2 regions of the Cellulosilyticum sp. WCF-2 genome follow, and region 2 is predicted to be linked to the other one. Evidence: a T-box and tRNA genes for the amino acid it is inferred to sense, from the RefSeq annotation. Region 2 holds a T-box; the other holds one or more tRNA genes.
The links. A T-box is a leader RNA that pairs with one kind of tRNA and senses whether it is charged. The one in region 2 lies ahead of leuS (leucine--tRNA ligase), so its partner is inferred to be a tRNA-Leu.
Positions count from the first base shown of each region.

Region 1: it encodes a tRNA-Leu, which carries the amino acid that the T-box ahead of leuS (leucine--tRNA ligase) is inferred to sense. The anticodon was not compared.

Region 1 is NZ_CP034675.1:744,295-761,223, reverse strand. It holds gene EKH84_RS03330 (ABC transporter permease subunit/CPBP intramembrane protease) at 1-1,150, opposite strand, end outside; gene EKH84_RS03325 (ABC transporter ATP-binding protein) at 1,147-1,965, opposite strand; gene EKH84_RS03320 (serine hydrolase) at 2,282-3,553, opposite strand; tRNA gene EKH84_RS03315 (tRNA-Ser) at 3,792-3,877, opposite strand; tRNA gene EKH84_RS03310 (tRNA-Leu) at 3,891-3,974, opposite strand; gene EKH84_RS03305 (MBL fold metallo-hydrolase) at 4,189-5,019, shown strand; gene EKH84_RS03300 (helix-turn-helix transcriptional regulator) at 5,144-6,043, shown strand; tRNA gene EKH84_RS03295 (tRNA-Gln) at 6,453-6,524, opposite strand; gene EKH84_RS03290 (hypothetical protein) at 6,737-7,414, shown strand; gene EKH84_RS03285 (hypothetical protein) at 7,516-8,394, shown strand; tRNA gene EKH84_RS03280 (tRNA-Gly) at 8,567-8,637, opposite strand; rRNA gene rrf (5S ribosomal RNA) at 8,727-8,844, opposite strand; gene EKH84_RS03270 (vWA domain-containing protein) at 9,187-11,199, shown strand; gene EKH84_RS03265 (hypothetical protein) at 11,412-13,100, opposite strand; gene EKH84_RS03260 (efflux RND transporter permease subunit) at 13,127-15,196, opposite strand; gene EKH84_RS03255 (TetR/AcrR family transcriptional regulator) at 15,379-15,987, opposite strand; rRNA gene EKH84_RS03250 (23S ribosomal RNA) at 16,227-16,929, opposite strand, start outside.
Region 2 is NZ_CP034675.1:2,069,896-2,086,824, forward strand. It holds gene EKH84_RS09145 (FtsW/RodA/SpoVE family cell cycle protein) at 1-1,137, shown strand, start outside; gene EKH84_RS09150 (DUF4349 domain-containing protein) at 1,747-2,733, shown strand; T-box leader at 2,822-3,037, shown strand; gene leuS (leucine--tRNA ligase) at 3,168-5,564, shown strand; gene rbsK (ribokinase) at 5,647-6,573, opposite strand; gene EKH84_RS09165 (AAC(3) family N-acetyltransferase) at 6,775-7,554, shown strand; gene EKH84_RS21975 (hypothetical protein) at 7,658-7,816, shown strand; gene EKH84_RS09170 (hypothetical protein) at 7,913-8,185, opposite strand; gene EKH84_RS09175 (hypothetical protein) at 8,223-8,744, opposite strand; gene EKH84_RS09180 (hypothetical protein) at 8,874-9,263, shown strand; gene EKH84_RS09185 (hypothetical protein) at 9,534-9,770, opposite strand; gene EKH84_RS09190 (2-isopropylmalate synthase) at 10,349-11,713, shown strand; gene EKH84_RS09195 (isocitrate/isopropylmalate family dehydrogenase) at 11,911-13,047, shown strand; gene EKH84_RS09200 (hypothetical protein) at 13,405-13,695, shown strand; tRNA gene EKH84_RS09205 (tRNA-Glu) at 13,837-13,908, shown strand; tRNA gene EKH84_RS09210 (tRNA-Pro) at 13,971-14,045, shown strand; tRNA gene EKH84_RS09215 (tRNA-Lys) at 14,068-14,140, shown strand; gene EKH84_RS09220 (AraC family transcriptional regulator) at 14,315-15,214, shown strand; gene EKH84_RS09225 (alpha-amylase family glycosyl hydrolase) at 15,305-16,600, shown strand; gene EKH84_RS09230 (MFS transporter) at 16,629-16,929, shown strand, end outside.

The DNA of each region.
Region 1 (16,929 bases), 1.3 Mb from region 2:
GCCATACTGATAATATCACAAAGACAATATTCGAAATCATTACCATTGCCATTAAAGAGATATTATATCTAAAGGTCAATACACTTTTAATCAGAAGCACCACATTAACTACCGGAATGTTAGCTGTTACACTATTTAGCTCTAGATTAGGTATCATTGAGCTATAAGATAGAATTGTTCCAGCAAGCATAATAGGTGTCACAGCATTTTGAGCTTCTTTAAAGCTTTTTGCAAGAGAACAGACGCACATACTAACAGCAGCAATAATCATAGAAAAAATAATAAGACAAATTAAAGTGATGATAAACGGTATAATTAATGAATTGAAATTAAAATTAAAATCATTAGCTACTAGCGCCTCTTTATTGCTTAAAAACATAAATACTACACTAAATAAAATAGATAAGATACTTAGTAAAGCTGTGACAATCGTACTTAAAGCCACTGCTAAATATTTACCCATAACAAGCTCTAAATTCGTAATAGGCAAGGTTAATAAAGTCTCTAAAGTCCCTCTTTCTTTTTCTCCCGCCATTATGTCAATAGCTGGATATACAGCCCCAGTAAGAATTCCCAAAATCAGCATGAAGGGCAAGAACATTCCTATAAAATACCCTACAACCTGTTCTTTTTCTGCCACATCCACAACTTCATAGCTTATAGGCTCTAAAATCTCTTTTACATCTAGCCCTGCTGCCACAATACCTTCTTTGACTAATTCTTCTCTATGTTCATTTAAAATTGTTTCTATCCTATCAGCTGCCTCATTATCATCTTCAATCGAAGAATTCACATAAATCTTATAATCTACATCTTTCTCAGACTGTATCACTTCTACATAAGCTGATATCTTCTTATCTTCTATTGCTTTTTTGTAATCCGTCACCTCTACTATTTTAAGCTTACCATCTTCTTTGGTCAGAGCCTCTATTTTCTCCATAACCCTACTATTAGGAACTTCGCTAAAAGCTATAGCTAATTCCTTTTGTGCCATGCTTGTGCTAGAAGCATTCATGATATACATCATTAAGAAAATTAAAACAGGATAAAGAAGGATAGGTAAAATCACCGTCATAAACAGCGTTTTCTTATCTCTTAGTATATCTATCATTTCCTTCTTAAAGATACTTTTGACAATGTGCGCTCTCATGCTAATACCCCTCTTTCCTTAGCAAAGTGAATAAATACGTCTCTTAAATTGCTTGCATCTGTTTGCTGTTTTAGAGTGTCTGGTGTACCTTCTGCTATAATTTTACCCTCATGAAGCATTAAAATACGATCACACAGCGTTTCTGCTTCTTCCATATAATGAGTAGAATATAAGACTGTTTTCCCCTTTGCTCTTTCCCCTTTCATAAACTCAATGATATCCTTGCTACTTAAGACATCTAATCCCAAAGTAGGCTCATCAAAAATATAAACTTCCGGAGAATGTAATAAGCATCTTGCTATAGAAACCCTCTGTGTTTGACCCGTTGATAAGTTCTCTATACGATTATCTAGGAAACTATGTAAGTTCATAATATTTGTCACTTCATTAATAGCATTTTCTATTTCTTCTTTGCTCATTTCATAGAGTTCCCCAAAGGTTCTAAACAACTCTCTTGGCGATAAGCGCCCATAAAGCTTTGTATTACCTGATAAATAGCCTATCTTCTTTTTTGCTAATTCTCTCTGAGTCTCATAATCATATTCCATAACCTTAATGGCTCCTGAAGTAGGTGTTAAAATTCCTCCTAACATCCTAAGCAAAGTGGTTTTCCCGGCACCATTAGGTCCTAATATGCCGTAAACCTCCCCTTGATAAGCAGAAAAATTAATGTCATTTACAGCTAAGAAGTCTTCTGTTTTAGTTTTAAGCTTTCCTAAACTTTTAATACTCTTTTTTCCTTCTTCCCCCGCTTTTACTGTTCTTGTAAAAACTTTAGATAAATGAGTAACTTGAACTACCGGAACTTGTCCCACTTACATAACCTCCTTTTTAGCTTTGCTTAAATAACTTATTAATATTATCTTAATCTATATATGTTTTTTATCTCATCCTATTATACTTACAAATCCTTTTACCTAAGTAATATTTACATATAATTAATATTTACGAATGTCACTTGTTAACCCATAGTTTCCATAAAACGAAAAGGCCTTCTCTTTGCCGTGGGGTGACGCCGAGAAGACCTTTTCTTTATATTATTGAGGGTTAAATAAGAAGTTTTACACTTTGTATACTACGCCCCCATTGTGTTGTTTATGTGTTGAAAATATAATTTTTCTGTGAAGATTATTAACCTATTATACTAATACAATTCTCTTGTTTTATCCAATTAATTTGAATACGGAGTAAGTCTCCTAAGTCTCTTAATTTAAAATAAGTAATTCCATTAATCTTATAAGTTGGTAACATAATCTCCTCGCCATTAATATATACTTTAGATTGAGTTGCAATAGCTTGTTGAGAAGTTTTATGATGCATTATTTCTTCTGATGATTTATATGTTTCTCCTAAATTCATTACAATTGCTTGTTTACTTTCATCCCAAATGACAGAAAAACGAGATGCTGTATCATTTATAGCCCTAGCCACTTCTCTTATACTTAAATAAGTACTCCCTTCAATGTCATAGCCTACTATATCTTTCTTCTCTTTATTAACATTTATTTCATAGGGTGATGGTGTAGCCTCCAGGTTATTATTAAGTACTTGTTTTTCTATAACTTGACTAATCTTTTTAAAACTTGCAAAGTCACCATCATGATTCGTTAAAATACAAAGTAAATATGGTCTAGGTGCCTCAACAATAGCCATATCATGAAAAGATTGATCCGCCCAACCATATTTTCTTACTACTGGATACTTAGATACAATCATGGGATTAGTAGTTGATAACATAAGCTTCCTTAGCTCAGCCCCATACGAATTTGTCTCTATGAAATTATAAATAGCTTCTATATAAACACCTGCTTCAGAAACAAGTAGATCTCCATTGGTTGCATATTTAATATCTTCCGGATGCTTTAATCCTAGTTTTTTAGCATATTCCTTATAACCATGTACCGGAAAGTTTTCTCTAATAATACTCATGGCTACATTATCACTATACTTAATAGCATATTCTAGAAGTTGTCTTAAAGTAAATGTCGTTCCTATTTTCATTTCTTGTATTTTTCCTGTACCATCAGTTTTATGTCTAGCCGCATAAGTATAAACCTTATTTAAATCACACTTTCCTTGAGATGCTAAATCATAAACATACATGCAGTAAGGCGCTTTAATAATACTTGCTATAAAGTATTTTTGATTTTCATTATATGTATATGTATATCCAGATTGTATATCTTTATAAAATACCGATACGCCACTACCACAACTCTTAATAATCTCTTCGACTTCTTTAAGACCTTCCTCACTCCATGAAAAATCATCTATCGGGCTATCTGTTTTCATCGTAATCAACAGATTTTCTTCTGTATCATCTATATTGGCATAAGCTATACCTTGCATGATTATAGTCAAAACCAATAACCACTTCATTACTTTGTTAAAAAAAGATTGCATGGTCTTTTCCTACCTTTATCTTCTTATCCATTTACTCTGTAGATTAGCCTACTACAGTTATCTCCCTAATACTATAACATTTAAACAGATTTATTAGAATGTTCATTCTTGTACATCCATTTTCTATCTAGCTTATTAGTATGACTTTTAACTTATACTCTATAAATGTGTGGTTTATATTTGGACAAAAAAGAAGCATCTATAAACCCATTCGGCTATAAATGCTTCTTTCATCAAACGGAGAGACTGGGATTCGAACCCAGGGAGGTGTTACCCTCGCCGGTTTTCAAGACCGGTGCCTTAAACCAACTCGACCATCTCTCCATATTAAATTGTATGCCCGAGACCGGAATCGAACCGGTACGAGGGTTAGCTCGCAGGATTTTAAGTCCTGTGCGTCTGCCAGTTCCGCCACTCGGGCATATAAGCCATAATGACTTATTGCTTAATCATTATAATACACCTTTTGACTTAGGTCAACACCTTTTTTTACTTTTTTATATTTATTTTTAAACATTTCCCAACTATTTATTTATGATTTTACAAATATCATTGAGTATTTTTCATACAATAAATCTCCTTTTAAGTTTAAAGTAAAACTATCAAAAAATTATTTCTTTTAAGGAGACTTTACAATGAAAAAAAAATTAAGTTTTATCTTACTCTCTCTAACACTTTGTTTAGCAGGATGTTCTAATACCGGTTCAGCTTCAACTCCTGCATCTACTCCTGCTAACTCTGAAGAACCGATTGAGTCAGAACCTGCCCTTGTTCTTCCATTAGTTGAAAATACCTCTGGTAAAGTACAAATCCAAACGGTGTCTGGTAGTTCTACTTATCCTTATAACTCTTATATTATTACTTCAACTAATGGTGAGTCTATTGTCTTAGACCCTACTTCTATGCCACCTAAAGATGTAGTTGACATCAAACCTGCAGCTATTATTAGCACACACAGCCATCCAGATCATACAGATTCTTATTTTACTAAGAGTAATGATTGCCCTCATTTCACAAGTGAAGTAACTAGCTTAGATACTACATCTTTTAAGATTTTTACCATTGCTTCTTCTCACTCCGGAGATACTATTGACGATTTCCCATCAAATGTTCTTACAGTAGCTGATGTAGATGGTCTTCGTATTGTTCACATGGGTGATATTGGTCAAACAACTCTTACTGATGAACAACTGAAAGCTTTAGGGCATGTAGACATCGCTTTCATGCAGTTTGATAACAGTTATTCTGATATGAGTTTAGAAAATGAAAAGGGCTTTAAGCTTATGGAGCAACTTCAACCGACTATTATTATCCCTACTCACTACACTGATGATGCGTTACCTATTTTCGAGCAAAATTATGGTAAAATCCAGGAATTTGATAATGTACTTACTATTTCTAAAGATGATTTGCCAACCAACTCGCTTAATATATACCGTATTTTAAATAATCATATTTATCAATAATTAATACTTTATTTTCATAAATAATTATTTTAAAAAGCCTAATTGACCCAATTTTATTTACATTGCTTAAAGAATTATATAAAATATAGTATACCTAAATAATAAAAGTGGAGAGTGAAACATTATGAACTTATCTACTATTGGCTTTAACTATTACTTAGATTATACTATGCCCATAAGTGTATCTTACGACTTAGCAGATCTCAAATTAGACCTAGCTAATGACTATTATAAACTTATATTCTTAGATGCAGGTATGAATCATATTGTGCTTAATGGCCGTGAATTCATTCTAGTAGGTCCTTACATGCTTTGTCTTAATGAGAAAGATTCTATTAATATTTCTAAAACTGCTCTGGAAACGTTTACTGTAGTATTTTTTAAACCCAGCGTTATTAATGAACGTTTTACCTTAAACAGTTGTAATGAGCCTGAATGCTTATCTATTACAGAAATACAGGATCTATTTTACTTAGATAACTTTAAAACGGCTACCCCTATTACCTCTAAAATTCTCTCTTTAAGTACTGTTGACAAACTAACCTTGCAAGAGAAATTATCAGGGATTAATGAGCAACTCACTATTCAACCTTCTTCATTTTGGCCTTGTAAGACTAGAGCCTATCTTATAGAGACTCTATTCTTTTTGATCAAACCAGAAGAAAATACTGCTTATACAGAAGCTAGTTGTATTAGTACTCACTGTTCTCAGTTAGTCCTAGATACTATTTATTATTTGCAAACTCATTATGACCAAAAGATTACTATTTCTATGCTCACTCAAACACTAAACACCAATCGTACAACTTTATTATCAGAGTTTAAGAAGTACACAAACATATCTCTCAATCGCTACCTTATGCAACTTCGTATGAGAATTGCTACTACCTTACTTCGTGATACGGAACTCCCTATTTTAGAAATCTGCGAACGTACAGGTTTTAGTGATATTAGCTATTTTAGTAAAGCTTTTAAGAAAGAAGTTAATTATACCCCTTCTGAATATAGAAAACTAAATGCCTAAAATACGCAAAAATGCCCTAGAAGTTCTATTAGACTTCTAGGGCATTTCTATTTCTCCAGCTCTTGGTTTATATCCTTTCCATTTGTATCTAACTTATAAAAGGGCATAATATAGTTCCTCAGTATATTACAACCTCTTATACTGCTTTAGCTAGCAACTGTAAAAGCTTAAACCAATGAGTGAGGAGCTCTTAAAGTCTTGGCCGGTGCACCCTACTAGGAGCTAAGCCTTCAAGACTCTGGCTTGAAACTTTATTTTTACATTACTTTATATGTAACTAGAAAGTGGACTCCCTAAACTTTTTTAAAATTTATTTGTTTTATCTTATAATCAATTCTTATCCATTCAACATGGCCTTTCCGGCATAAAAAATAGCCTATCAATTTTATCATTAATAGACCATCTTTAGCTGAGCTGGAAGGATTCGAACCTTCGAATGCCGGAATCAGAATCCGGTGCCTTACCACTTGGCGACAACTCATTAATATATATGTTATTTTACTATTAACTCCCTAATATTTCAACTCTAATATATTTTCTTTTTTAAATTTGTATAATAACTAAATAATAATTTGATTATTTCATTTAATTAAACTTTTTTATTATTATGACTCATATTTATGCTACATACCTATTTACTTCCTATAATATTGTACGATATATATATTATTATAACTAAGGAGGTTCTGTATCATGTCCCATTTTGAATATAAATTACAACAGCTTACAAACTTCCTAGGGGAAAAAAAGCTAAAGCAATTAGGTCTATTAACTTGCGAAACCTGTAATCATATTATGGCTCATGCTGAGGGACTTGTTCCTCCTACAGATTTTTCTAGCCGTACTTATTTAACCCCTAATGAATTAGCTGATATCAATAAGCAGCTTTATGATTCGGCTCTTCCTACTTCAACTACTTCCTATTTAAGCTTTCCTGAAGAAGTAATTGAAAACCCTGAAGCAGATTCAATAAATGAAATAGACAAAGTTGAAATAATAAATAAGACAACTGAAATGGTTAACTCTACCGAAGATACTGGTCCTATAATATCTTCATCCAAAGAATCCTCTCCTTCTAAACCAATAAAAACAAGATCTCCTTATCCAGATCCTCCGAAGACTGCTGAGCAACTTTTAGCTGAAATCCTTTTAGATATTACCACTGCTCATCCTCCTAAAGATATAGATTTAGGTATGGGATATATTTATAACATCTATCCACCTTCTCCACCTCATGCCTTAGCTTGTACAGAATGTAACCGTCTTTATGCTATTGCACATCCTGTGCTGCAACTTATGCCCCTTCCTGTACGACTTACTAGTACAGAATACGAGCTACTTAAAGGTGTTTATGTAGATATTCTACTTTAATCTCTATATTCCCCTAAAAATCAAAATATTTTTAAATATTTTGATTTTTTTGCATCCTCATGATACTATTAAATAGATAAAATATTATTGGGGGGCTTTAAATGGAAACAAAATATTATAAAGTTAAAAACACCTTTTCACCACTGGCTTTTATAGCCGTCTTATTAGTCACCTTAATTATAGGTTCTGCTTTAAGTTGGCCTTATTTATGGCTAGAGGATAAAATACCTTTGATTTATTTGAATCTCTTAATACCTGTAGGGGCAGGTATGATTCTAGGTGGTATTGTAGGTCAGGTTGCCAAAGTCTTAAAAATGCATTCACCCATCTTCGGGACTATTTCTATCTTAATTGGTTTTATCGGTGTTACTATCATCAAATGGGCTATGTATATCTACAACCTATTTGCTTCTAGTGAATCCCTGCCTTTCTTTTCTACTATGAAAAATATTCTTTTAAATCCCTCTGAGTTCTGGTCAACAATATGCTATGTTAACAGCGTGGGAACGTGGGGTCTTTCCAAAGGAAGTAATATAACAGGCATTTTTCTCTGGATTATATGGATCGGTGAAATTATCCTCTTCTATTTTTGCTTTTCTGTTATTTTTCACTCTGAAATTGATATTCCCTTTGTTGAAAAAGATAACACATGGGCAACTAAATATGATACTACTTTTAAATTTGCTTATTTTAATTTAGCTGATGTGTCTAGAAGCATCGAAGAAGACCCTAATGCTCTATTCCTTTACTCTCGTTTAAATTCTACTAATGCAAAAGTGAACTATGTATCCGCTGAACTTTACCGTTCCAAAGATGGAGGGCTAAATTATCTGACTCTTAGTACTCATGTATTAAATGATAAAAATAATTACTCTACTACCAAAGTTATTAAGCATCTTATAGTAGATTGGGATTTTGTTAATAATCTTGTTTCCAATACATATACCACTAATGAAGCTAATATAGCCGAATCTTTTTAATCCCTGTTCATCAACTTTTATTCATAAATATCCTTTTAATACCTCTGGCCAAATAATTACTAATCTTCATAAACCTTATTTAATGTAGAATCTAGCTAGATATTTTCCCAGTACATAAATAAGAGCAAAACAAAAAAGCCATGAGATATCCTCATGGCTTTTTGCTTGTTAGAGCGGGTGATGGGAATCGAACCCACGTAGTCAGCTTGGAAGGCTGAAGTTCTACCATTGAACTACACCCGCATTCATTTATAATTAACTCTGCTTTTGAGAGATTACTTTTACTTAGTTCCGACTAAGTAAATCTATCATCACCATTTTTTTAATTAAAAATTTGGCAGCCACCTACTCTCCCAGTCAGTCTCCCGACAAGTACCATCGGCCGTTTAGAGCTTAACCATCGTGTTCGGAATGGGAACGGGTGTTTCCTCTAATCGCATCGCCGCCAAAAATTGTTGTCGCCTTTTCCCAGCGACAAGTAATATAATAACTCAAACCGCTCCTCCTGTCAACAACTTTATTTATTTTTTTTAATATCGCTTTTATTTTTCATGCAGTATATAGCTACAAAAAAAGCATTGCTATTCATATTACACTAAATACCCTAATTAAACCTATCCTATTTAACAACCAATTCTAAGGCTTCTCTCTAAAAGAGTGTATCTTTACCACTATTTAAAAAACAGCACTTCCTTAAATTTTATTTATATATTTTCAGAATAATTGGAACATGCTCAGTCTACTTACGTCTAATATATCATAAGTTAATTAATAAAAGAGGTGATTATTTCTATGAAACTAAATAATATTCAAAGATCCCCCTATTTACCACTTACTCTACTTCTAGGTCTTTCTCTGACAGGCTGCTCCTCTCATTCAGCTACTAGCCAGCCTCCTAATGCTTCTATATCTTATCTTGCACCTGCTGAGTCTGCAACTGCTGATATCGAAGAAACAGCTCCTATAGTTTTTAACTCTGAAAGCTATAACAGCTTTACAGAAAATCCTTTTATTAAAACAATAGATGAAACATTCTCCACCTTTTCTATCGATGTAGATACAGCTTCCTACAGTAACGTTAGGCGGTTTATTACCAATCAAGAGTTACCTCCTGTAGATGCTATTCGTACAGAGGAACTTATAAATTACTTTAACTATATCTATCCTGAACCTACAGACAATATTCCATTTTCACTTTCCCAAGAAATGATGCCTTGTCCTTGGAATGAATCTAGCCAACTTCTTCTTATTGGACTACAAGGGAAACATCTACAGCCTGATGAAGTTCCACCTAGTAACTTAGTCTTCTTACTAGATGTATCCGGTTCTATGTCTGATACCAATAAACTACCCTTATTAAAGAAATCCTTTAATATCCTAACCTCTAATCTTAAGGAAAGTGATTGCATTTCTATTGTTGTATATGCCGGAGCCTCTGGAGTTGTCCTAGATGGTGTAGCTGGTAATGATGAGTCTCTTATTAATGAAGCTTTAGAGTCCCTTGAAGCCGGTGGTTCTACTGCTGGTGCTGAAGGAATTGCCATGGCCTATGAATTAGCTGAAAAACACTTTATTAAAGATGGTAATAACAGAGTTATTTTAGCAACTGATGGTGATTTTAATGTCGGTCCTAATAGTGAATCTGATCTCATTAGAATTATTGAGAAAAAACGTGAAAAAGGGATTTTTTTATCTGTTTTAGGATTAGGTATGGGGAATTATAAAGATGATAAAATGGAAAGTTTAGCTGATCATGGTAATGGCAATTATGCTTATATTGACTCTTTGCAAGAAGCAAAAAAGGTATTAGGTGAACAACTAACAGGTACATTATTTACTATCGCTAAAGATGTTAAAATTCAAGTTGATTTCAATCCAGATAAAGTTGAATCTTATCGATTAATCGGCTATGAAAATAGGCTTCTTAATAAAGAGGATTTTGATAATGATTCTGTAGATGCTGGTGAAATTGGAGCCGGTCATAATGTCACTGCATTATATGAAATTATGCCTAATGCTAGCACTACCAACAAGTCTAAAGTAGTTGACTATTATGATGATACTACCATTCCCATAGCAGATGAATATGGTCTTATCAAACTTCGTTATAAGGCTCCTGATTCTAATGAAAGTCGTTTACTTTCTGCTAAGTTTTCGCCTTCACTAACACAATCTAACACCAATATTACTTTTGCTGCTGCCGTAGCTGAATATAGCATGCTTCTAAGAAACTCTTCTTATAAAGGTAATTCGTCTCTTGACCAGGTTTTATCTCTTATTAAGCCTTATGCTAACGAAGATGTTCATAAATCAGGATTTTACGATTTAGTTGAAGCAACCAAACCTTTACTTCCTTCTACTTCAAGTAGTACTTCAATTACATCTATAAATCAAGACAGTATCGTGAATGCCTATATGTCCATCATCAATAAACTCTATGAAGAAGATCCTGGACTTAACGACGAAATTTCTATCTTAGCAATAGATACTACTAAAATGTGTAATATTACCTCTTATGAAAAAACTCTTTTGTTGGAAAAGCTTAAAAATGTATATGAATTAGAAATTATAGACTCTACTTTTGAAGACTTAAAAAAAGATGGCTACATCTTAGAAGACCAACTCTACTTTCCTAATGGCATCCTCATTAATATAGAAGATACGCCTATTGAAAATGATTCCACCTTCACATTTAATGCCTCTAAATGGCGTAGTGGGCTAGGCTCTATTGGTTACAATAATTCAACTATTACCTATATGAATTCCACTTGGGAAATTACTGTTCAAAGCTCATGGATTTCATGATTTAGTCTACTATAAAAAGAATCTATTATATACATATCTCACTTAGTAGATTCTACCCTTTCTATGGCATTGTCTATCATGAAAAAGCTGTCTATAGGTTATATCTTATCATACATCATTGACTCCTTCACTCTACCTTGTTACACAAACTAAACTAAAAAAAGATAGGATTACTTGTTGATTCCAACAGTCTAATCCTATCTTTCCTTATTCTATGCTAAGCTTTCTTTAACCCATTCTTTAATACTCTCTAAGAACCCTTTCTTTTCTACAGAAACCTTAGTTTCATTTGCAGCTATATTCGTAGTTTTATCCTCTACTACCATTCTATCCACTCCTTCAATTTTAACAACAAATTCTACCTTACTATCATTGGCTTCATTATTTCCAGTAAAGGTTGTATAGTCTTTAGCTATTTCTACTAAGGCATCTTTAATCTCTAGAAATTCACTTAAACTATTAAGCTTATCTGATACTCCCTCCTTTAATTTTAATATTCCTTCCTTATTGAATTCATTCATGCCAGTAGCTAATGTTTTTGCTCCCTCTTCTAACTGACCAGTTGCATCTACTAAGGAATTCATTCCACTTGTTAGCTTTCCACTTCCTTGTTCAAGTGTTTTAGTTCCTTCCACTGCTGAATTAAGTCCTTCTACCAAACTTTTACTACCATCTTCTAAAGCTTTTGCACCTACTGCTAAATCGTTAGCTTTATTGATATACGAACTAAGACCTGTACCAAGGGTCATTGAACTTTCTTTTAATTGACTCATTCCACCACTAATTTGTGTTAAAGCCGCCTTTTGAGGTAAATCATCTGACAAAGTGGATAAAACTTGAGCTAATGCATCATTTAAACTATTGATAGCGGCTGTCTGTTTATCAACGCCTGCTACTAACTCTTTTCCTTTATTCGCATAAGCTACACTATTTTCATATAAACTATTAGCCCCTGTGTTTAACTTTATGGCTCCTCCCTGCAAACTACTAATACCAGAAGTAAGTTGTCCTGCTCCATTAATAAAATTATTCATACCACTTTGGAATTCTTTTATCTTGGTATTAAATAAACTCATCGAACTAAAAAGTGTAGTTGAGCCCTTTACTAATTGGTTACCTGAGCTGACTAATTTATTAAGGTTTTCGGTCATATTATCAAATTCTTCTAACCCTTTAATATCACTAAGTTCTGGTAAATTAGCTGATGTAGAAATGTAAATAGGTGCTAAATAAAACTCTTCTACATCTCCTTCTATTTCTATAGTATCTGATACTAGGTCTATTCCTTTATTCCCTAAATTCTCTGACATTCCAGGAAGTATAACCCCTACTACAGCTTTTCTAGAGCCATCACTTAATAATTTACCATTTGTAATCTCTATATTCTGCATTACATCTGCATCTAGCATAATCATACCAAGTGAATAAAATGGTGCATACAGTTCACGCTCTTTACCTTCTATTATTTTTTTTGCTTTAACTGTATTAGTTTGTTTAACTGTTATTTTTAAATGTCCACTTTTACCGCTTAATTCTTCAGGTGCCATCTCTTTCCCATCTAATACATAAGTCACCTCGGTCTCTACTGGTAATGCTTTTGTTGTTTCTCCTTGATAGTAAATATCCTTACCATTTGTCCGCCATGTCAGATTGTTACCATCTTTAGTAGGTACTTCATCCCCTTTTAAATTTATAATATTTTCAAGTTCAGAAATATCCTTGACTTCTGTTTCATTATTAACTTCAAGATGGTTGCTTACAATAATTTTTTGTGTTTCTCCTTGGCTGTTTGCCGTTACAAATACCATTTCATTTTTAGTTGCTGCAAAGGTAGATGGTGCAATCATTGCAGCTACCATACTCATTATTAAAACCTTTTCACATCTTTTCGCTAATTTCATAACTTACACCCCTCTTATATTTATTATTAATTTTCACACCACTTAAAGGTGGTTTTACGAATTAGTGGTTCGCATATTAAAAGTACTGAAGGTAAAATACATAAGATCACTGCCATACTAATTAATGCCCCTCTTGCCATCATACCTGTAAGAGATGAGATGATATCAATTCGTGAGATCATTGTCACTCCTACTGTCGCACCAAAGAAAGATAAGGCACTCGTTACTATTGATTTAGCAGTGGATGATAATGCTATCCTCATAGCTTCTTTCTTATCATCTGCTACGGCTAATTCTTCTTTAAATCTACTCGTCAAAAGAATGGCATAATCTACTGTTGATCCTAATTGAACACAACCTATAACAATAGAAGAAATAAAACATATAACCGTACCTGTATAAGCTGGAATACCCATATTACAAGAAATAGCTAATTCTATAACTCCTACTAAAATAATAGGTAGTGAAATAGATTTAAAGGATATTGCAATAATAATAAGTACAATTAAAACAGAAAGAATGTTAACATTCTTAAAGTCAACATTAGAAATATTAATAAGATCATCTGTTAAGGGTGCCTCTCCTGCCATATAAGCATCTTGATCATACTCTTTCATAATGTCTTTAATCTCTTTCATTTGTTCGGCAACTTCATCTGTTGCAACAGCATAAGAAGAATTAATAAATATTCTTTCATATCCACCATTATAGAAAACTTCTTTAGCTTCTTCTGGTAACATTTCTTTTGGGAGCATTGGACCCACAATATCTTCATAACCTATAACCCAGTTCACACCTGGTACTTCCTTAATACGATTAATCATTTCCTTAGCATCTGACTCTGGAACATTTTCATTAATAGCCACTAAATGTGTGGCTTGCATATCATAAACATCTTTCATTTCATTTAAAGCTACTATTGACTTCATATCCTGTGGTAAACCTCTATCTACTTTATAGTAGACTTCAGTATGTATCTGACCATATACTGCCGGAATAACAAGTATCAATCCAATAAGTACCATAATAATAGGTTTCTTTGTTATGACATCACTAAACTTATCAAACTCTGGTAAAATTGTCTTATGTTGAAACTTATGAATAAGTGGGTCAAATATTAAGATTAGTGAAGGTAATATAGTAAGTGTACAAATCACACCTAACAGTACACCTTTTGCCATAACAATTCCTATATCTTGACCTAGGGTGAGTTTCATACTAATTAGTGCTAAGAAACTAGCAATTGTAGTAAGTGCTGCTGCAGACACAGAAGTAGCAGTATATTTAATTGCCCTTGCCATAGCTTCTATATGATCATAACTTTCCCTCTCTTCTTCATATCTATGGAACAAGAAAATAGAGAAATCCATTGTTACACCTAATTGAAGTACTGCCGCTATAGCTTTAGTAATATAAGATATCTCACCCAAGAAATAATTAGTTCCCATATTATATAAAACACCAAAACCTATACCGATTAAGAATATCACTGGAATAAAAACTGACTTGAGAGCTAATGCCAGTACAATGGTAGATAAAATAACGGCAAGTAATATATACAATCCTTTCTCTGAATTGGCCACATTAATCATATCTGAGATAATGGGTGATAATCCGCTGAACTTATATGCTTGCTTACTTTCATCTACAATTTGTTCAATAGAATTTACTGCTGCTAGAGTCCTATCTTCTGCCGTTGAACCCTCTAGATTAATAGCTATTAAAGTATACTCATCTCTATAAACCATTTCAGCCAACTCATCTGGTAACATCTCAACAGGAATAACATTATCTACCAAGTCTCTTAACCATAATACAGATCCTACTCCATCTACGTGTTTAATCTTTTCTACTACCTTATCAATCTCCTTATCTGGTGCATTCTCAAAAACTAGCATACCTATACCCGTTGATCCAAAAGCCTCATCAATTACTTTAAGTCCCTGTACAGACTCTGCATCATCAGGTAAATATGCCAGAATATCATAATTAGTTCTTGTATAAATAAGTCCAAAAACAGATGGAACAGCTAAAATGATAGCTATAATCATAACTAATACACGATGTTTACTAACCCATTTCCCAAACTGATACATAAAATCACCTCTTTAAAAATATTTGGTACAACATTAACCTTTTCTCCTTATAATCTATACCACTTCAATTAATGACCAAAAGTCATTAAAGATACTTTATCACCAAACTGACTATTGGTCAATAATTAAAGTGTAAAAAAATAACCTAATTATCTTATAGATAATCAGGTTATTTTCCTTTTTTAAGCTTTTCCAGATCTAATAATTTGTCTAATACTTTCATATAAATAAGGTTTTAAAGCATCTATCTGTACCGGTTGCTCAAATAATATAGAATTATACGCTGTGCTTCCTACTAGCTCTATTATTAAAAATAAAGTAATTTCTGCATCTTTAAATTTAAAATCTTGTTTATTAGCGCTTTGCATGAAAAGATGGTAGTAACTTAGTTCCTCTTGATTCTCATCATTTAATGATTTTGAGAGAACTTTCTTATAAACCCCCCATGATAAATCTTTCGAAATCATTCTTAATAATACTTTATCCTTCTTTAATTGCTCTATTACATCATCAATAACAAAAAGTACTTGTCCTTCAAAATCTATCACTCCACTATCTCTTAATCTAGAAATAGCTTGCATAAAAAGAAAACTTGTCTTTCTTACAATAAGCTTATCTCTAATATCATATTTGTCCTTAAAATATAAATAGAAGGTTCCTTTGGCTACTCCCGCCTTTTCTACAATATCACTAATAGCCGTATTATTAATACCTTTTGTAGTAAAAAGCTCAAAAGCTGTGTTAAACAAAGCTTCCTGCTTTCTTCGTTTGTTTTCTTCTGCTTTGCTCATTTGTATCGCCTACCTTATATACTTTCTTATTATTAGTTACCTGCCTTAATTTATTTTACTTCCATTCTTATTTATATTAGTAACCGGTCATCTTAACATCTATATAGTACATGTTTCTAATAGTATACTATAAACTTCTCTCTTTGTTAATTATTTTACATAGCAAAAAAACACCCTCTCGGGTGCTCTCTTCTCATACTTTCAAAAACAAATACTACAACTATTCAACCTTTATTATCTAGGTCAAACCCTCGAACCGTTAGTATTGGTCACCTCAATGTATTACTACACTTACAGCTCCAACCTATCTACCTCATAGTCTCTAAGGGGTCTTACTCCTTTCGGATGGGAAATCTTATCTTGTGGTCTGCTTCACGCTTAGATGCCTTCAGCGTTTATCAGATCCAGACTTGGCTACTCTGCTATGCCTTTGGTAAGACAACAGATGCACCAGTGGTCCGTCCATCCCGGTCCTCTCGTACTAAGGACAGCTCCACTCAAATTTCCTGCGCCCACGACGGATAGGGACCGAACTGTCTCACGACGTTCTGAACCCAGCTCGCGTACCGCTTTAATGGGCGAACAGCCCAACCCTTGGAACCTGCTTCAGCTCCAGGATGCGATGAGCCGACATCGAGGTGCCAAACCTCCCCGTCGATGTGAACTCTTGGGGGAGATAAGCCTGTTATCCCCGGGGTAGCTTTTATCCGTTGAGCGATGGCAATCCCACTTTCATACCACCGGATCACTAAGTCCTACTTTCGTACCTGCTCCACCCGTCGGTGTCGCAGTCAAGCAACCTTATGCCTTTGCACTCTTCGAATGGTTTCCGACCATTCTGAGGTTACCTTTGAGCGCCTCCGTTACTCTTTAGGAGGCGACCGCCCCAGTCAAACTGTCCACCTGACATTGTCCCAGACCCGGGTAACGGGCCATGGTTAG
Region 2 (16,929 bases):
TGGGGATATGAATTAAATGGAGCAAAAAAATGGATAAGAATAGGTATCTTCCATGGAGCAAAAAAATGGTTAGGAATAGGTGTTTTTCAGCTTGAAACAGCGGTATTAGTCTCCCCACTCATTATAATAAGTTATATAGGATTAGCAAGAAAATGGAGTAAGAAAGGAAAGCCTGGCGCTATGCTTTTATTCGTGCTGATGATGCTTCCTACAATATTTTATGTGAGAGGGAATCTTGCTCAAGGGATAATCGTTTTTATTGTGCTAGTGGGGATTTTCTATAGACATTATCCTAACTGTTTAAAGCTGATATCGATAAAAAAGCATCATTTCATCGTGTGGATTACTATACTAGGAGTGGCGGGAACCTTCTTTATTAAAAAGATAATAGAGGCCCCTCAACGGGTGGATCGTATAAGGGCTTGGCTCAATCCTAGTATTGACCCTATGGGAGATGGATGGCTTACGATACAGCTTAGAAATATGTGTAAGGGTGCAAGTCTTGTAGGAAATGATGGTTTATTTTATACATTAGAGCAATCAGGAGTAGCGCAAGTGGTATCACCTTATGGAAGCATGGGGGTTACGGATTATATCCTTAATTTTATGATTGGTGTTTTGGGAATATTACCAGCTATTATTTTGGTGTGTATGATTATAGGACTTCTTATAAGATGCTTTAAAACAGCAGCTAAGGTGAGAGAAGGGTATGGACATGATTTATTAATCAGTATTAGTAGCTTATTCAGTGTACAATTTATATTGAGTATACTCTTAAACTTAGGGATTCTTCCAAGTGTAAGTGGCGCTTATATGCCTTTTGTTTCCTATGGAGGGTCTAACTTGGTTTGCAATATGATACTGATAGGCTTTTTTCTAGGCATTTATCGCCGCAAAGATATTAATCCAGTCCAGTTGATTAGTGAGGGTACAGCAGAAGCTAGGAGGCCAGGATGGATGCAGTGGGTGAATGCATTTTTTGAAATAGAAGATAAAGAGATAGATAAAGATTTTAAAGATAATTTTGAAGGGGAATTAAGTAATAGAGCATTAGCTGAAGCAGCCCTTAATTTTTTAAGGGGCTGTGAGGAAGTAGAATCAGTAGAGGTAGTTTTTAAGGATCAAGTACAAGAGTAGAACATTAAGATTGAAATCAACTAAACGACAAAAAGGGAACCATGCATACATGCATGATTCCCTTTTTGTCTCCCAGACTCTAGTTTAACTTTCATTTTTCCTTCAGTAAGCCTCATCAAAGGCATAATAATGGCTCCTCAGCATATAGATGCTATAAGAAGAGGTATACTTTAGGTATTATGAAAGCTAAACCAATGAGTGAGGAGCTCTTAAAAGTCTTAGCCGGCGCACCTTTATGAGAGGAAGCTTAGGCCTTAAGACTCTGGTTTGAAACTTTGTTTGTTGGTACTGCTATAGATATAAAAACGCACTCGATAACTTATAAGTGGAGCCTCCCTGTCAGCGCACAAGTGAACATTTTCCTTAGAGCCAGAGGTACCTATAACAATAGATTGAGACTTGGTCGACCCGGTCAGTTCCTCAGGTTGATGCTGCGGTGATTATGCCGTGGGAAGTTATTTAATTTGTTTTTACACTTCTATATATGTGGGTTGCAAGTGGAATCCCTAATGAAAAATAAAATATTTTTGAAAATTTAAATAAAATGGGGAACTCAGTTGTTTTTTTTACGTCTAAAGAATTAAATAAATATTGAGGGGGAGTCAAGTGATGAAAAAATGGGGAAATCAATTTAAAAAACTAATGTTTGTAGTAGGAATAAGTAGCATGGTATTAGTTAATGGCTGTGGTAGTAAGTCTGCAAGTGAAACAGCTGCTGTACCTGCTGAGAATGCTTATGCAGCACCACAAGAAGAAGCAGCCTATACTAGCAATGAATCTTCAGTTACTAGCGAAGAAAAAGCAGTCCAAGATGCAGCGGGGTATACTGGTGAGAATCCGAAAATTAATACCACCTCAACGTATAATCGTAAAGTGATTAAAACAGGAAATATGGAGATTCAAACAGAGCACTTTGGTCAAACGGTTGAAAGCTTAACGAACTGTGTAATCAGCTTAGGGGGTTACATAGAAAGTTCGAATATTCAAGGAAGTAGCTTTTACAATAAGGATTCTAATAACCGAACAGCTACTTTAACAGTGAGAGTGCCACAGGCCCAGTTTGATGTTTTTGTCAATCGGGGAAGTGAATTTGGTAATGTATCTTACTTATCTTGCAATAGTGAAGATGTGACAAGTGCTTATGTAGATACAGAAATCAGGTTAAAGACATTAAAAGCAAGATATGACCGTTTACTAAAACTTCTAGAGAAATCAGGGACGCTTCAGGAACTATTTGAATTAGAACAAGAAGTTAGTAATGTTACTTATGAAATAGAAAATCTAAGTGGTACACTTCAGCACTATGATGCTTTAGTAGATATGGGTACGCTTTCTATTCAAGTGCAAGAAGTAAAAGAAATAGTAGTAGAGGAAGAAGTAGTAGATCCAACCTTTGGTAAGCAAGTAGAAGAAGTGTTTAAAGGCTCTATGAATACCTTAATGGAAATAGGTAAAGGGCTCATCATTTTAGTTACAGGACTTCTACCTTTTGTTGTCATAATTATCCCTGTTATACTAATTGGTGTTAACCTTTATAAAAGAAATAATAAGAAAAAAAGGACACTAGAGAAAAACGAAGAAGAAAATGAAGAATAAAGTGTACTACATTATGTTAATATCCTCAATAAACCGTTGCTTTTCATCATTAAGTATGATAAAATTTGCCTTATAAAAATAGTATACATTAAAAACAATGATGCGAAGTAGTAGGAAAGTCGTTTTATCAGAGAGCTACTGGGTGGTGTGAAGTAGTAAAATGGATTTTGTGAACTCGTCGCTAAGTTCCAGGCTGAACTCATAGTAGGTCATGGCGGGTCTTCCCGTTATAGAAGTTTGAGTGTGTAGGGGATTCCCTGCAAATAAGAGTGGTAACGCGGAAATAGAACCTTTCGTCTCTTGGAATATCTAAGAGTCGGAAGGTTTTTTTGATGCTATTTACTAAAGGAAAAACATCACTATATAGCCACTATTATAAATAGTAATTGTACATGTTATAGTGATTTAAACACAATACCTAAGGAGGCAAAACAATGCAATACAATCACAAAGAGATTGAACAAAAATGGCGTAAACATTGGGAAGAGCACCCAGTTAATGTTGAAACAGAAGGTAAAAAGCCTTATTACTGTTTAGATATGTTCCCATATCCATCAGGAAATGGTCTTCACGTAGGTCACTGGAGAGGTTATGTACTTTCAGATGTATGGAGCCGCTATAAAATTCTTCAAAACCACTATGTCCTTCACCCAATGGGATGGGATGCCTTTGGTCTTCCAGCAGAAAACTATGCCATCCAAAAGAAAGTACACCCAGCTATTGCTACAGCAGAAAACGTTGCAAACTTCAAACGTCAACTTCACGATATCAGTGCTGTTTATGACTGGGATAAGGAAGTTAATACAACAGATCCAGAGTTCTACAAATGGACACAATGGATTTTCCTTAAAATGTTTGAAAATGGACTTGCTTATGAAAAAGAGATGCCAATCAACTGGTGTCCATCATGTAAAACAGGTCTTGCAAATGAAGAAGTAAAAGAAGGCTGTTGTGATCGTTGTGGCAGTACCGTTACGAAGAAAAACCTTCGTCAATGGATGCTTAAAATTACAAATTATGCAGAAAGACTTCTTAATGACTTAGATGGTCTTGATTGGCCAGAAAAAGTTAAAAAGATGCAAGCTGACTGGATTGGTAAAAGCTATGGTGCTGAAATCGACTTCGAAATCGAAGGTACAGATGAAAAGATTAAAGTTTTCACCACTAGACCAGATACACTTTATGGGGCAAGCTTTATGGTAATGGCACCAGAGCATGCAAAAGTGATGGCACTTACTACAGAAAGCCAAAAAGCTGAAGTTGAAAAATATGTATTTGATGCTTCTACAAAATCATCAGTAGACCGTATGGCTGACAAAGAAAAAACAGGTGTATTCTTAGGTAGATATGCAATCAATCCTCTTAATGGAGCAAAAATTCCAGTATGGATTTCTGACTATGTACTTGCTGACTATGGTACAGGTGCCATCATGTGTGTACCAGCTCATGATGATAGAGACTTTGCTTTTGCTAAGAAATTTGATTTACCAATCATCCAGGTTATTTCTAAGTCAGGAGAAGAAGAAGAGCTTACTGAGGCTTACACAGAAGCTGGTGTCATGATTAATTCAGGAGATTTCAATGGCATGCCATCTGAAGAAGCTAAAAAAGCCATTCCAGAGTTCCTTGAAACACAAAATATTGGTAAGAAAACAACTAACTACAAGCTTCGTGACTGGGTATTCTCACGTCAAAGATATTGGGGAGAACCAATCCCAGTTGTTCACTGTGACTGCTGTGGTATTGTAGGGGTTAAAGAAGAAGACCTTCCAATTCGTCTTCCAGATGTAGAAAGCTATGAGCCAACAGGTACAGGTGAATCTCCACTTGCAGCTATTGATGAGTGGGTTAACACAACTTGTCCAAAATGTGGTGGTCCAGCTAAACGTGAAACAAACACAATGCCACAATGGGCTGGTTCATCTTGGTACTTCTTAAGATATCCAAACCCACACAATGATGAGGAGCTTATTAGCAAAGAAGATATGAAAAAATGGCTACCAGTAGATATGTACGTTGGTGGTATCGAGCATGCTGTTCTTCACCTTCTTTACGCTCGTTTCTATACTAAATTTTTATTTGATATTGGAGTAGTAGACTTTGAAGAACCATTCAAACGTCTCTTCAACCAAGGTATGGTAACTAAAGCTGGCGCTAAAATGAGTAAATCAAAAGGAAATGTTGTTTCTCCAGATGAGCTTGTTGAAAAATATGGCTGTGATTCACTTCGTATGTATGAACTCTTCATTGGACCACCAGAACTTGATTCTGAATGGGATGATAGAGGTATTGAAGGGGTTTACCGTTTCCTTAATAAAGTATGGAAATTAGTGGATGAAAATACTGCAGTAGCTGAAACAAAAGATATGGAAAGAATTCGCCATAAACTTATTCGCGATATTACAGTGCGTATGGAAAACTTCAACTTAAATACAGTAGTAAGTGGCTTCATGCAATACACTAATGAGCTTCTTGACCTTCAAAAGAAAGAAGGAGGCCTTGCTAATGAAACACTTAAGGCTCTTGTTATTCTTTTAGCACCATTTGTGCCACATATTAGTGAGGAGCTTTGGGCTAAAGTAGGCGGAAGCGGCAGTGTATTTGAAAATACATGGCCAACTTACGATGAAGAAAAAATGAAAGAAGATGAAGTAGAAATCGTTGTTCAAATCACAGGAAAAATTGCTGCACGTATGATGATTTCTCCAGAAGCAAGTCAAGAAGAAGCAATTACAAAAGCAAAAGAGCTTATTGCTGATAAGTTAGCAGGTAAGACGGTGGTTAAAGAAATTTATGTTCCAGGACGTATTGTTAACCTTGTAGCTAAATAATAAAATACAAAGTAAAAAGACATGTACTTTTAAGTAACATGTCTTTTTACTTTGTAAATAGATATGAGATTATCATAAAATTTTATAAGTTTTCTGTAGTGGGTAGTATTTCTTCTCGGAAAGGAATTGAACTTTGAGCACCTTCACGAGTAACTGTTATAGCAGCCACTTGATTACCAAAGACAATAGCTTCTTCAATGGATTTTCCTTCAGCAAGATAAACAGCTAAGGCACCATTAAAGGAGTCTCCAGCAGCAGTTGTATCGATTGCCTTGACACTGAGTGCAGGGAAGTGACGAGCTTCTTCTAGTGTGACTAAAACGGCGCCTTTTTCACCTAAAGTCGTAATGACATGTTTAACACCAGAGCGAAGTAAAGTTTGTGCAGCAATAATAGCATCATCTACTGTAGTAACAGGTTGATTTGTTAAAGTGCTCAATTCGGTTTCGTTAGGGGTTATATAATCAATTTTACTTAGTATTTCATTAGGTAAATGACTAATGGCAGGTGCTGGATTAAGGATAATGGTCTTATGATACTTGTGTGCTAAGGTAGCAGCTTCATAGACAGCTTCTAAAGGAATTTCTAATTGTAGCATAATAATGTCGGCTACTTTAAAGAGCTCATCATGAGCCATGATCACTTCTTTTGTTACTGTGTTATTGGCATTAGGGAGTACTACGATAGAATTATTACCCATCTTATTAAGATAGATAATGGCCATACCAGAGCCCGTTTCTGAATTTGCTTGAATAGGAGAGGTATTTACACCTGCTTTTTGAAGGCTTTGTAGGAGCTTTTCACCGGAAGGGTCCTTGCCTACAGCGCCTAGCATAGTCACATGACCACCTAAGCTAGAAGCAGCATAAGCTTGATTAGCCCCCTTACCACCAGGAACTTCTTTTGCAAAATGGCCTAGTAAGGTCTCACCAGCTATAGGGGTATGATCTACTTCAATAATCCAATCCATATTTAAGCTTCCTATGACTAATATATTTGACTTTTTCATAATAAGGCTCCTTTGTGTTAATCTTATTACTCATCTTAATACAAGGATTAATAACTGTCAAAGAGCCGAAAAAGATGAAGAATTTTTGGTAAAAATATAAAGTATTTTAATGAATAGCTAGAAAAGTTTGCTAAGTAAGGTGACTCATGATATGGTAGACATAAGATACATATTATACCTAGTAGAAAGGATAAGATAATAATGGCTTACACAAAGCAAGACTTATTGCAAGCACTAGAAAAATTAAAGATTAATCCAAGAGGCACCTTATTAGTTCACTCTTCTATGAAGAGTATAGGAGAAGTAGAAGGTGGTGCTGACACCGTATTAGACGCCTTAATGATTTACATGAAGGAAGGGCTATTGGTCTTGCCTACCCATACGTGGTCTTATATTAATGCAGAAAATCCTAAATTTGATGTAGTTCATTCAGAGGTATGTGTAGGCATTTTGCCAGAGTTATTTAGAAAAAGGCCAGGTGTTGTAAGATCGCTACATCCTACACATTCAGTAGCTGCCATAGGACAAGATAAAGAAGATTTTATAAAAGATAATGAGTTATGGCATACGCCTTGTGCAAGACAGTCTCCTTGGGGAAAATTATTAGATAGAAATGCACAGATTATGCTTTTAGGAGTGGACCTTAGAAGAAATACTTTTATACACGGCGTAGAAGAGTGGGTAGATATTAAAGGACGTCTGACAGATGAAATGGAGCCATTAGTTGTTATTAATGAAAAGGGAGAAGAGCTATCAGTGCCTTCTAGAAGACATTGTGGTGATCATTGGTCAGAATATTTTTGGAAAGTAGATGATTATTTTAAGGAAAAAGGTGTGATGCATCTAGGAAAGTTTGGTGATGCTACAGTTCGTATTTGCGAGACCCAGGGAGTGGCAGCGTTACTTAATGACATGCTAGCCATTAATCCTCATCTCTTTTCAAACAATGAACCATTAGAAATAGAACGTTATAGAAAGTAAACAAATTGCAAATAAAATATGACCATACTATGATTTGCTTGCAAAATAAGAACTATCTATTTAGGATAAGAATGATAAGTTTTAGATAAGGTAGGATAAGTGCATGGCAGAGCAAAAACAAAAAAAGAAAGCTAGAAAAAAACAAAAGGGTAGAAGAGTCTTCAGTAAAGGGTTTGTATTTTCTACTTTATTATTAGCAATCATTACTTTTTATGTGTGTTTAACAATAGGAATGAATATATATGATGAGATACCATTTTAGTAAAAGAAAGCTTATAGAGGTTTTTAAATAAAATAGAAAAAATAAAGGTGCTATGAAAGATTAGCACCTTTATTTTATAGAGCAATACTATGTTTGTTAAAAGCCTTTTTTTGAAGAAAGCATTTTAACGAGAGCATCAAATTGTCCTCTTTGATTTTTAGGAAGTTGACTTTTAAAATATTGAAGTATGGCAAGTTGCATCTCAGGAGTAAAGGGGATATTTTTTTGATTGGCTTCATTAGAAATAGCCATAAGAAGACCCAATACCTCTACATTACTTTTATAATTTGCACTGGACAAAATAGTTTCTAAACGACTAACAAAATCTTGATCAACACCTTGAAAAGCAGGGTTTTCAGAGAGCTTCATATCGTTTACCTCCTTTAAGAATAGTTTATATCATCGTTTATTTCATAAAACCGGAAAGTAATTTTAATAATTGAACTTGACTAGGATCTAGTAAAGGAGATAATTTATCTATGATTTGACTAGGATTGGGTGAAGCACTTTGTGTTTCTGCTGAAGTGGCAGAAGGTGTAATCGGTGGTGCCAGGGGTGCATCTTCAGGTATACCAGAGTCACTAGCATGCAAGGAATAAGTAGGTTCATCTAAACCATCAGTAGTACTACGTGGGCTTAATAAGTCTCTGGCTTCTGTAAGTTTTAAAATAGCATCTATAAAATAAGCTTTATCGCTAGAAAGATTTTGTTTAACATCCGTTAGAAAATTTTTTTCCCAACCGGTCTCTTGTGAACGGCTCATTGAACGCACAAAATCCTCACTGGAATATAAATTAATCGTATACATCAACTCCATGGCCTTAATAAGAACAGCTACAGGCCTTTGACGGTCTGCCCTTAGGTAAGGAAGAAGTGATTTAGAGATCATTAATACATCATTATTTACAGCCCGATCTAGAGTGCTCATACAAAACCTCCATTTAGGGTATCTTTTATAATGTATGATAGTTCTGAGGAAGATTAGAACCGAAATGGTTATTTTTATCTGAGTTAAAGAATAAAATACTAATGAATTCGTTAATAAGAGAGTGATCATATGGAGAATGAGAATTTAGTCGTGAATTTAGAACAGGATTTAACAGAAATAGCGGGATTGATATGGGGATATATGGACAAGAAATACATATCTCAGATGAAACGACAATTAGATGGTTATAGACAAAGCTGTGAACAAAATTTATGCAAGGAAGCACAGCTATTAAAAGCGATGATACCCTTTATGCCAGAAGAAAGTAAATTACTACAAACTGTAGTAGACACGATTATTTATAATGATATGATTGAAAAAAGCCTGGAAGAGCATGAGGAACTAGGGAGACTTTACAGAGATGAAAATAAAGACAGGGAAAATCTGAAGAAGCTCATGTATAAGCTTGTTTTATTCAAAATTGTAACAGCAATAGAAAAAGGAAGTATGGATGCATAAAGTGAGACTGTATAAAGGTCTTGTTAAGAAGGATTGACTTATATTGAAAAGCAGAAAGACAATGATATAATTATTTTTGTAAGAAAGAAAAACTATTTAATGAGCCATTTCGGTAAAACCTTTTCCCTAATAAGAGGCTGACTAAAAAGATGGAAAAATCCACTTTTTTGGTCAGCCTCTTCCAATTAGATAGTGAGTATATAAATGAAATAAATAAAATAGGAGAAGGACTAAAGAGTCCTCCTCCTATTTTTATTTATTTTATTAAGCCTATTGAATATCGTTTCTTAAGAAACCACAAGGTGATTTACAGAAGCACATCCAAACAATAACAATAATGATAATCCACATCCAAGCAGAATTGTCACAGCCACCAAAGAAATTATTGAATAAGCAATCTAGGTTAAAGCCGCCACCACAACTGCCTTTACCGCAAAATAGTAAGAAGAATGCTATAATAATGATAATACAAGTACAGTTATCTTCTAAGAATCTAAAATCTTCCATGATATTGCCTCCTATATTTAAAAATTTAATCTATAATATTCCTTTACAAAGTAGACAAACAACTCCTAGCATAATAATAAGACAACCACATTCACCTAAGCAGCAAATAAGAATAAGAGCCAAAATGATAAGGGGTAACCAGGATGAACAACTTAAGTGACATTGGTTACAGCAATTATGCTTAAAAGTGGGATGACAGTCAGAATATGAATGTGTGTTACAGCCCGAATTGCAGCAACCATTAAAAGCAGACATATTTGACCTCCTTATGAAAACTATATTTAATTATATGAACCTTCTATTTGAAAAATTACTTATATTACCAAAATAGTAAATGATAATATTTTTTTCTAGAAATAAAAACAAGTTTTGAGAAACTTTGTTCTTAGCTTCTTCATTAACTATAGTATGAAGTATGGAAAAAAATGTTACTCTTGTAAAATATTTTTTTATTTAAAAAATTATAATTTAATATTTAATTTTTTATTGACATGAATAGTATGATTGTATACAATTATACATAAGTAATTTTCAGATAATTAAAGGATTTAAAATAGAAAGATGCAAGGAGTGATACTGTGTTTGAACTAAATAAGAGAACTAATTTACTTACTAGCCCTGAAAAGAACCATTTATTAGAGGATAGAGCTGAGGCGAATATGTTTAGGGAATTTTTCCCTTATGATGAAATTCCTAGAGTTGCCTTCAACGATGTGCATGTGCCTATGACTATGCAGGAAAAGATTTATATTACAGATACGACTTTTAGAGATGGTCAACAGTCAAGAGCGCCTTATACAACTGAGCAAATTGTTGATATTTATAAAATGTTACATCGATTAAGTGGGCCTAATGGCATTGTTCAACAAAGTGAATTCTTCCTCTATAGCGAGAAAGACAGGCAAGCTGTTTATAAATGTAGAGAGTTAGGTTATGAGTTTCCACAGATTACTTCTTGGATTCGTGCATCTGAAAAAGATTTTCAGCTTGTAAAGGACATGGAGATTAATGAAACAGGTATTTTAGTAAGCTGTTCAGATTATCATATTTTCCATAAGCTACATATGAAACGTTCAGAAGCAATTGAACACTATACAAAGATTGTTAAACAATGTATTGATAAAGGCATCATTCCTCGTTGCCATTTTGAAGATATTACAAGAGCTGATATTTATAAATTCGTTGTTCCTTTTGCGAGGGAACTGATGAGAATTAGTGAAGAAACTAAGATGCCAATTAAAATTCGTGCTTGTGACACAATGGGCTACGGTGTAAGTTATCCAGGTGCTATGATTCCACGTAGTGTCCCAGGTATTATGTATGCACTTCATCAATATGCTGGTGTACCTCATGAATGGATTGAATGGCATGGACATAATGACTTTTATCGTGCTGTAGCTAATTCAACAGCAGCATGGCTTTATGGTTGTAATAGTGTTAACTGTTCTTTATTTGGTATAGGAGAAAGAACAGGTAATACACCTCTAGAAGCAATGGTTATGGAGTATGCACAGTTAAAAGGTACTTTAGATGGTATGGATACAACAGTAATCACTGAGCTTGCAGAGTATTTTGAAAATGTAATTGGAGAGAAAATACCAGAACGTACACCATTTGTAGGTAAAAACTTCAATGTAACAAGAGCAGGAATCCATGCAGATGGTTTACTTAAAAATGAAGAAATCTATAATATTTTTGATACTGAAAAACTTTTAAATAGACCTGTACGTGTCTCTATTAGTAATACATCAGGCCTTGCAGGTATTGCTCACTGGATTAATAGTAATCCTGATTGTAGTGAACTAAAAGGTATTGATAAAAATGATCCACTCTGTATTAGCATTAAAGATTGGGTAGATACACAATATGAAGATGGTCGTACGACTGTTATGAGTGATGAAGAATTAGAAGAATATATTAATCATTATCTTTCACAAAAATAGACATCTAAGGCAGCATGAGAAAATAACTTGAAGAAACACAAAGTATTTAGGTTAAAAAATGTAGTTGGGGATGTTGAAGTTAAAGCAGCATCTCCATTATTTTTTTATAAGATTATGATATAAAATTTAGACAAGTGTATATTTATTCTGATATAATAGAAAAGGATATAAAACGGAAAATTTAGGAGGTATATAAGATGGATAAGTTAGAAGCAGCAAAAGCTCACTTCGCAGCCTTAGTAGAGGAACAATTAGCTAGAGTAGAAAGAATGAAAAATGATACAGGGGCTGTAGATTACAGTAAGCTAGATCAAATCATTATCGGCTGCTGTGGTGGAGATGGTATTGGACCTGCTATTACAGCAGAAGCTGAGCGCGTTCTTCGTGCTGTACTTAAAGATGATGTAGCTAGTGGCAAAATTGTATTTAAACAAATTGACGGCTTAACGATAGAAAACCGTATTGCAGCTAATAAAGCTATTCCAGATGATGTGCTTGCTGAGCTTAAAGCCTGTGATATTATTTTAAAAGGCCCAACGACAACACCAAGTAAAGGTGATGGTCCTAATATTGAAAGCGCTAATGTGGCCATGAGAAGAGAGTTAGACTTATTTGCTAACGTACGACCAGTAGCAGTACCAGAAGAAGGTATTGATTGGACCTTTTTCCGTGAAAATACAGAGGGTGAATATGCACTTGGCAGCAAAGGGATTGCTTTAGATGCTGATATGTCTTTTGATTTTAAAGTAACAACTACGCAAGGCACAGAAAGAATAGCAAGACAAGCTTTTGAATTCGCACGTAAAAATGGTAAAAAACGTGTAGCTATTATTACAAAAGCTAATATTCTTAAGAAAACAGACGGTAAATTCTTAGAGCTTTGCTATAAAGTAGCTAAAGAATATCCAGAAATAGAAGTAGATGACTGGTTTGTAGATATTATTTCTGCTAATCTTATTAATGAAAAAGTAAGAAAGAATTTCGAAGTATTTGTACTTCCTAACCTTTATGGTGATATCATTACAGATGAAGCTGCTCAAATCCAAGGTGGTGTAGGTACTGCAGGTAGTGCTAATGTAGGTAATAAGTATGCGATGTTTGAAGCGATTCATGGTAGTGCACCAAGAATGGTGGAGACAGGAAGAGAACAATATGCTAATCCAGCAAGTATGATTAAAGCAGCAGAATTACTTCTTCGTCATATTGGCTATAAAGATGAAGCTGACCGTGTTATTGCAGCACTTAAGATTGCAAATGATACTATTAAAATGACAGGTAGAAATGATGGTGCAACAGGAGCAGAATTTGCTAACTGTGTTATTGAAAACTTATAAGCTTCTATACATAAAATGGTGAGTCAGGGTGCCTTTCATTACTTAGTGATAAGTAATGAAAGGCACCTTTTTCTATGACTTATTTATTTGGAGAGAAATTTGAATAGAAGAAAAAGGCTTTTTAAGACTTATCAAGTAGAATCATTAAATGCTAGAAAGCAAACTTTAAGAGGTTAAAAATAAGATAGAGAGATTAAGCATATGCTAAAGGTGCAGAACAAGTGAAGAAATAGTGAACATGAAAAATAAAATAGCATAAAATCACATACTTCACAAAAGAAAAAGCAACAAATATCAAATAAAATTTGTTATAATGAAATTAAATATAAAATAAGTCACGACTAGGAGGAAATAAACTTGAAAAATAAGTTGGATATAGGAACAATAATTGCAATTGTTTGTGGCGTTCTAGCCGTTGTTTTTGCGGGGCTAATGTTACTGGGTAAGGTGACTGTAGACCTAGCAATTGTAGTGGTTGGAGCAACCCAAGTACTTAGTGGTTTAGTACAAATGCAAATGGTTAAAAAAGCTGAGTCAGAGGAAATTGGCGCGGAGAAATTTAAAGCAGCAAAGTTTACATTAATCTTAGGGGTGGTTTTCTTAGGATTAATGGCATTTAAATTAGTCTTTGTAGCACTTAACACATAAAGAGCTGTAAATATATACTATAATGAAGAAAGTTAATATAATGAGATAAGGCACTTCAGAAGAAGTGTCTTTTTTATTAAAGTTGATATAAAAAGTATTGACATATGTAAATAGTTCATGTAATATAATAAAAGTCAACACGGCCCATTGGTCAAGCGGTCAAGACACCGCCCTTTCACGGCGGTAACACGAGTTCGATTCTCGTATGGGTCATTTGTTAGTGATGATATCCATCTGGAGGCAGACTGGGAAAGTAAATGGTTGCTAACATAAAACGGGGTGTGGCTCAGTTTGGCTAGAGCGCCTGATTTGGGTTCAGGAGGCCGCAGGTTCGAGTCCTGTCACCCCGATTTCTCTTGTAAAAGAGAGTTTGGGTCACTAGCTCAGTCGGTAGAGCACTTGACTTTTAATCAAGTTGTCCCGGGTTCGATTCCCGGGTGGCTCAGTTATAAATAAGAGGCGTATTATTTTGTGCAAATAATACGCCTCTTATACTTTAAGAAAAGCGTATATGAATCCAAGTGAAGAATAGAATAGTGAAAAAGCCTCTTATAGACGATAAATAATCTATAAGAGGTTTTTTACTAATCGTATATTTTTAAAATAGAGGAAGTTAAAAATGAACAATAAAGCGTTAAAAGAACAAAAAAATCATGGGACGGCGTATTTTCCTTGTGTATTATATGAGCATGATCATAATCGTATAAAGTTAGAAGTTAACCACCATTGGCATAAAGAAGTAGAACTTATTTATTTGGAAGAAGGACAGTTTTTAGTAGATATCAATATGGAGCCAACTTGGCTAGAAAAAGGTTTTTGCTTTATTAATCAAGAAGAACTTCATGCCCTTAAGGCAGAAGGAAATGTAAAGGAAAGTGCCCTAGTCTTTAACTTAGAAATGTTAGGCTTTAGTATGTACGATGAAGTACAAGCACGTTTCATCCAGCCTATTTTAGAAAATAAATTACATTTTCCAAGATTCATAGGTATAAAGAATATGGTGGGAAAGGAGATTTTAATTCATTATGAGAGAATCGTTCAGTGGCATCAGCAAAGCGGACAGTTTTCAATAGCTACTGGAGGAAGTGTAGCAGAAGGCTTAAGTGCCCAGCTAAATATTAAGGTAGAACTCCTCAATATATTAATGATTCTTCAAAATAATGGGTTATTTTTAGAAGATAAAAGTGGTAGTGTAGATTATAAGGTTGAATCTATTAAAAAGGTTCTTAGTTATATAGAAGAACATTATAAGGAAGCATTTTATGTGAAAGATTTAGCAACTATCTTAAATATGAATGAGCAATATTTTAGTAGGTTTTTTAAAAGAATGATAGGTAAAGCACCTATGGCTTATGTAAATGATTACCGTTTAAAGATGGCTAAACAGTTATTAATAAAAACAGACATGCAAATTACGGAAATTTGTTTAGAAGTAGGATTTAATAATATGAGTAACTTTATTAAGTTATTTAAAAACAAAGAGAATTGTTCGCCTATACAATATCGAAAAAAGTCATAAAAGCATAAAAAACGGTCAATATTTGAGAAGTATATAGGCTTAAGAAATGGTATGATAAGAGAAAATAACAGATTATTGGAGGTTGGGAAAATGGCTCTTTGTACAGAAATATCTCTTAGAAATCAAGTGATTTACTCAATTTATGTTCGTAATCATACCATGGAAGGTACTTTTAAAGCAATAGAAAAAGATTTAGATCGTATTAAAGCTCTAGGAACAGATGTGATATGGTTTTTACCTATTCATCCAATTGGAGTGGAAGGTAAAAAAGGGAGCTTAGGTTGCCCTTATGCTATTAAAGATTACAGGAAAGTAAATCCTGAATATGGAACGCTAGAAGACTTTCAGCATTTAGTAGAAGCAATACATAAAAAAGATATGAAGTGTATCATAGATGTGGTTTATAATCATACCGCTATAGATTCGGTATTGGCAAAGGAACATAAGGAGTATTTTTATAAAAAAGAAGATGGAAGTCTAGGTAATAAAGCAGGTGACTGGGCAGATGTGATAGATCTTGATTATCAGAATAAAGCTTTGTGGGATTACCAAATAGAAACTTTAAAAATGTGGGCAAAGCTTGTAGATGGTGTACGCTGTGACGTAGCTTCACTTGTACCACTTGCATTTTGGTTAGAAGCAAGAAGTGAGGTGGAAAAGATTCACCCTGGTTTTATTTGGCTAGCAGAATCAGTACATCCAGGGTTTGTAAAATATGTACGTCATCTAGGTTTTAATGCTTGTTCGGATAGTGAAGTTTATCAGGCCTTTGATATAACTTATGATTATGATATTTGGGATGAATTTGTGGCTTATATAGAAGGCAAAGCTACACTTACCTCGTATATTACAGCATTAAAAAAACAAGAGGTCATTTATCCTTCTAACTATGTAAAGCTTAGATGCTTAGAAAATCATGATCAAGCTAGAATTAAACAGAGGGTTCAAGATGAAAAAGCCCTTAAGAACCTAACAGCTTTCATGTATTTTCAAAAAGGAACAGCACTTATTTATGGTGGACAAGAAGTAGAAGCAGAACATACACCAAGTCTATTTGAGAAGGAGCCAATTAACTGGGAAACAGGCCATGATTTAACTCATTTATTACAAGCATTATATAATATTAAAAAGCAAGACATTGTCGCTAAAGGCAATTATGAACTTGAAGCTTATGATGAGGCACATATAGTAGTAGGCAGTTATCAAACTAAGGAGCAAATCTTAGTAGGGCTTTTCACTTTAAAGGGGAAAGAAGCGTGTGTAAAGGTGCCTTTACAAGATGGAAGTTATATCAATTTAATAAGTAAAGAAAAGGTAGAGGTTACAGGTGGGTTACTAAAGACCTTCGGTGAACCTATTATCATAAGTCATACCATAAATGAATAAGTAAGAAGGGATTAAGAAAGGAAAAAATATGTCTACGATTTTGTTAGTAATTATTTATATTTCATTTATTAGTTTAGGATTACCAGATTCTATATTAGGTTCAGCTTGGCCTATGATGCATTTAGAACTCAATGTTCCGGTTTCTTATGCAGGGATTGCAACAATGATTGTGGCTGGAGGTACGATTATATCTAGCTTATTCAGTGAAAGACTTATTAAAAGATTTGGGACAGGAAAAGTAACAGCCATAAGTGTACTAATGACAGCTTTGGGCCTTATAGGAACTTATATGGTACCTGGCTTTTGGGGAATATGTTTATTAGGTATTC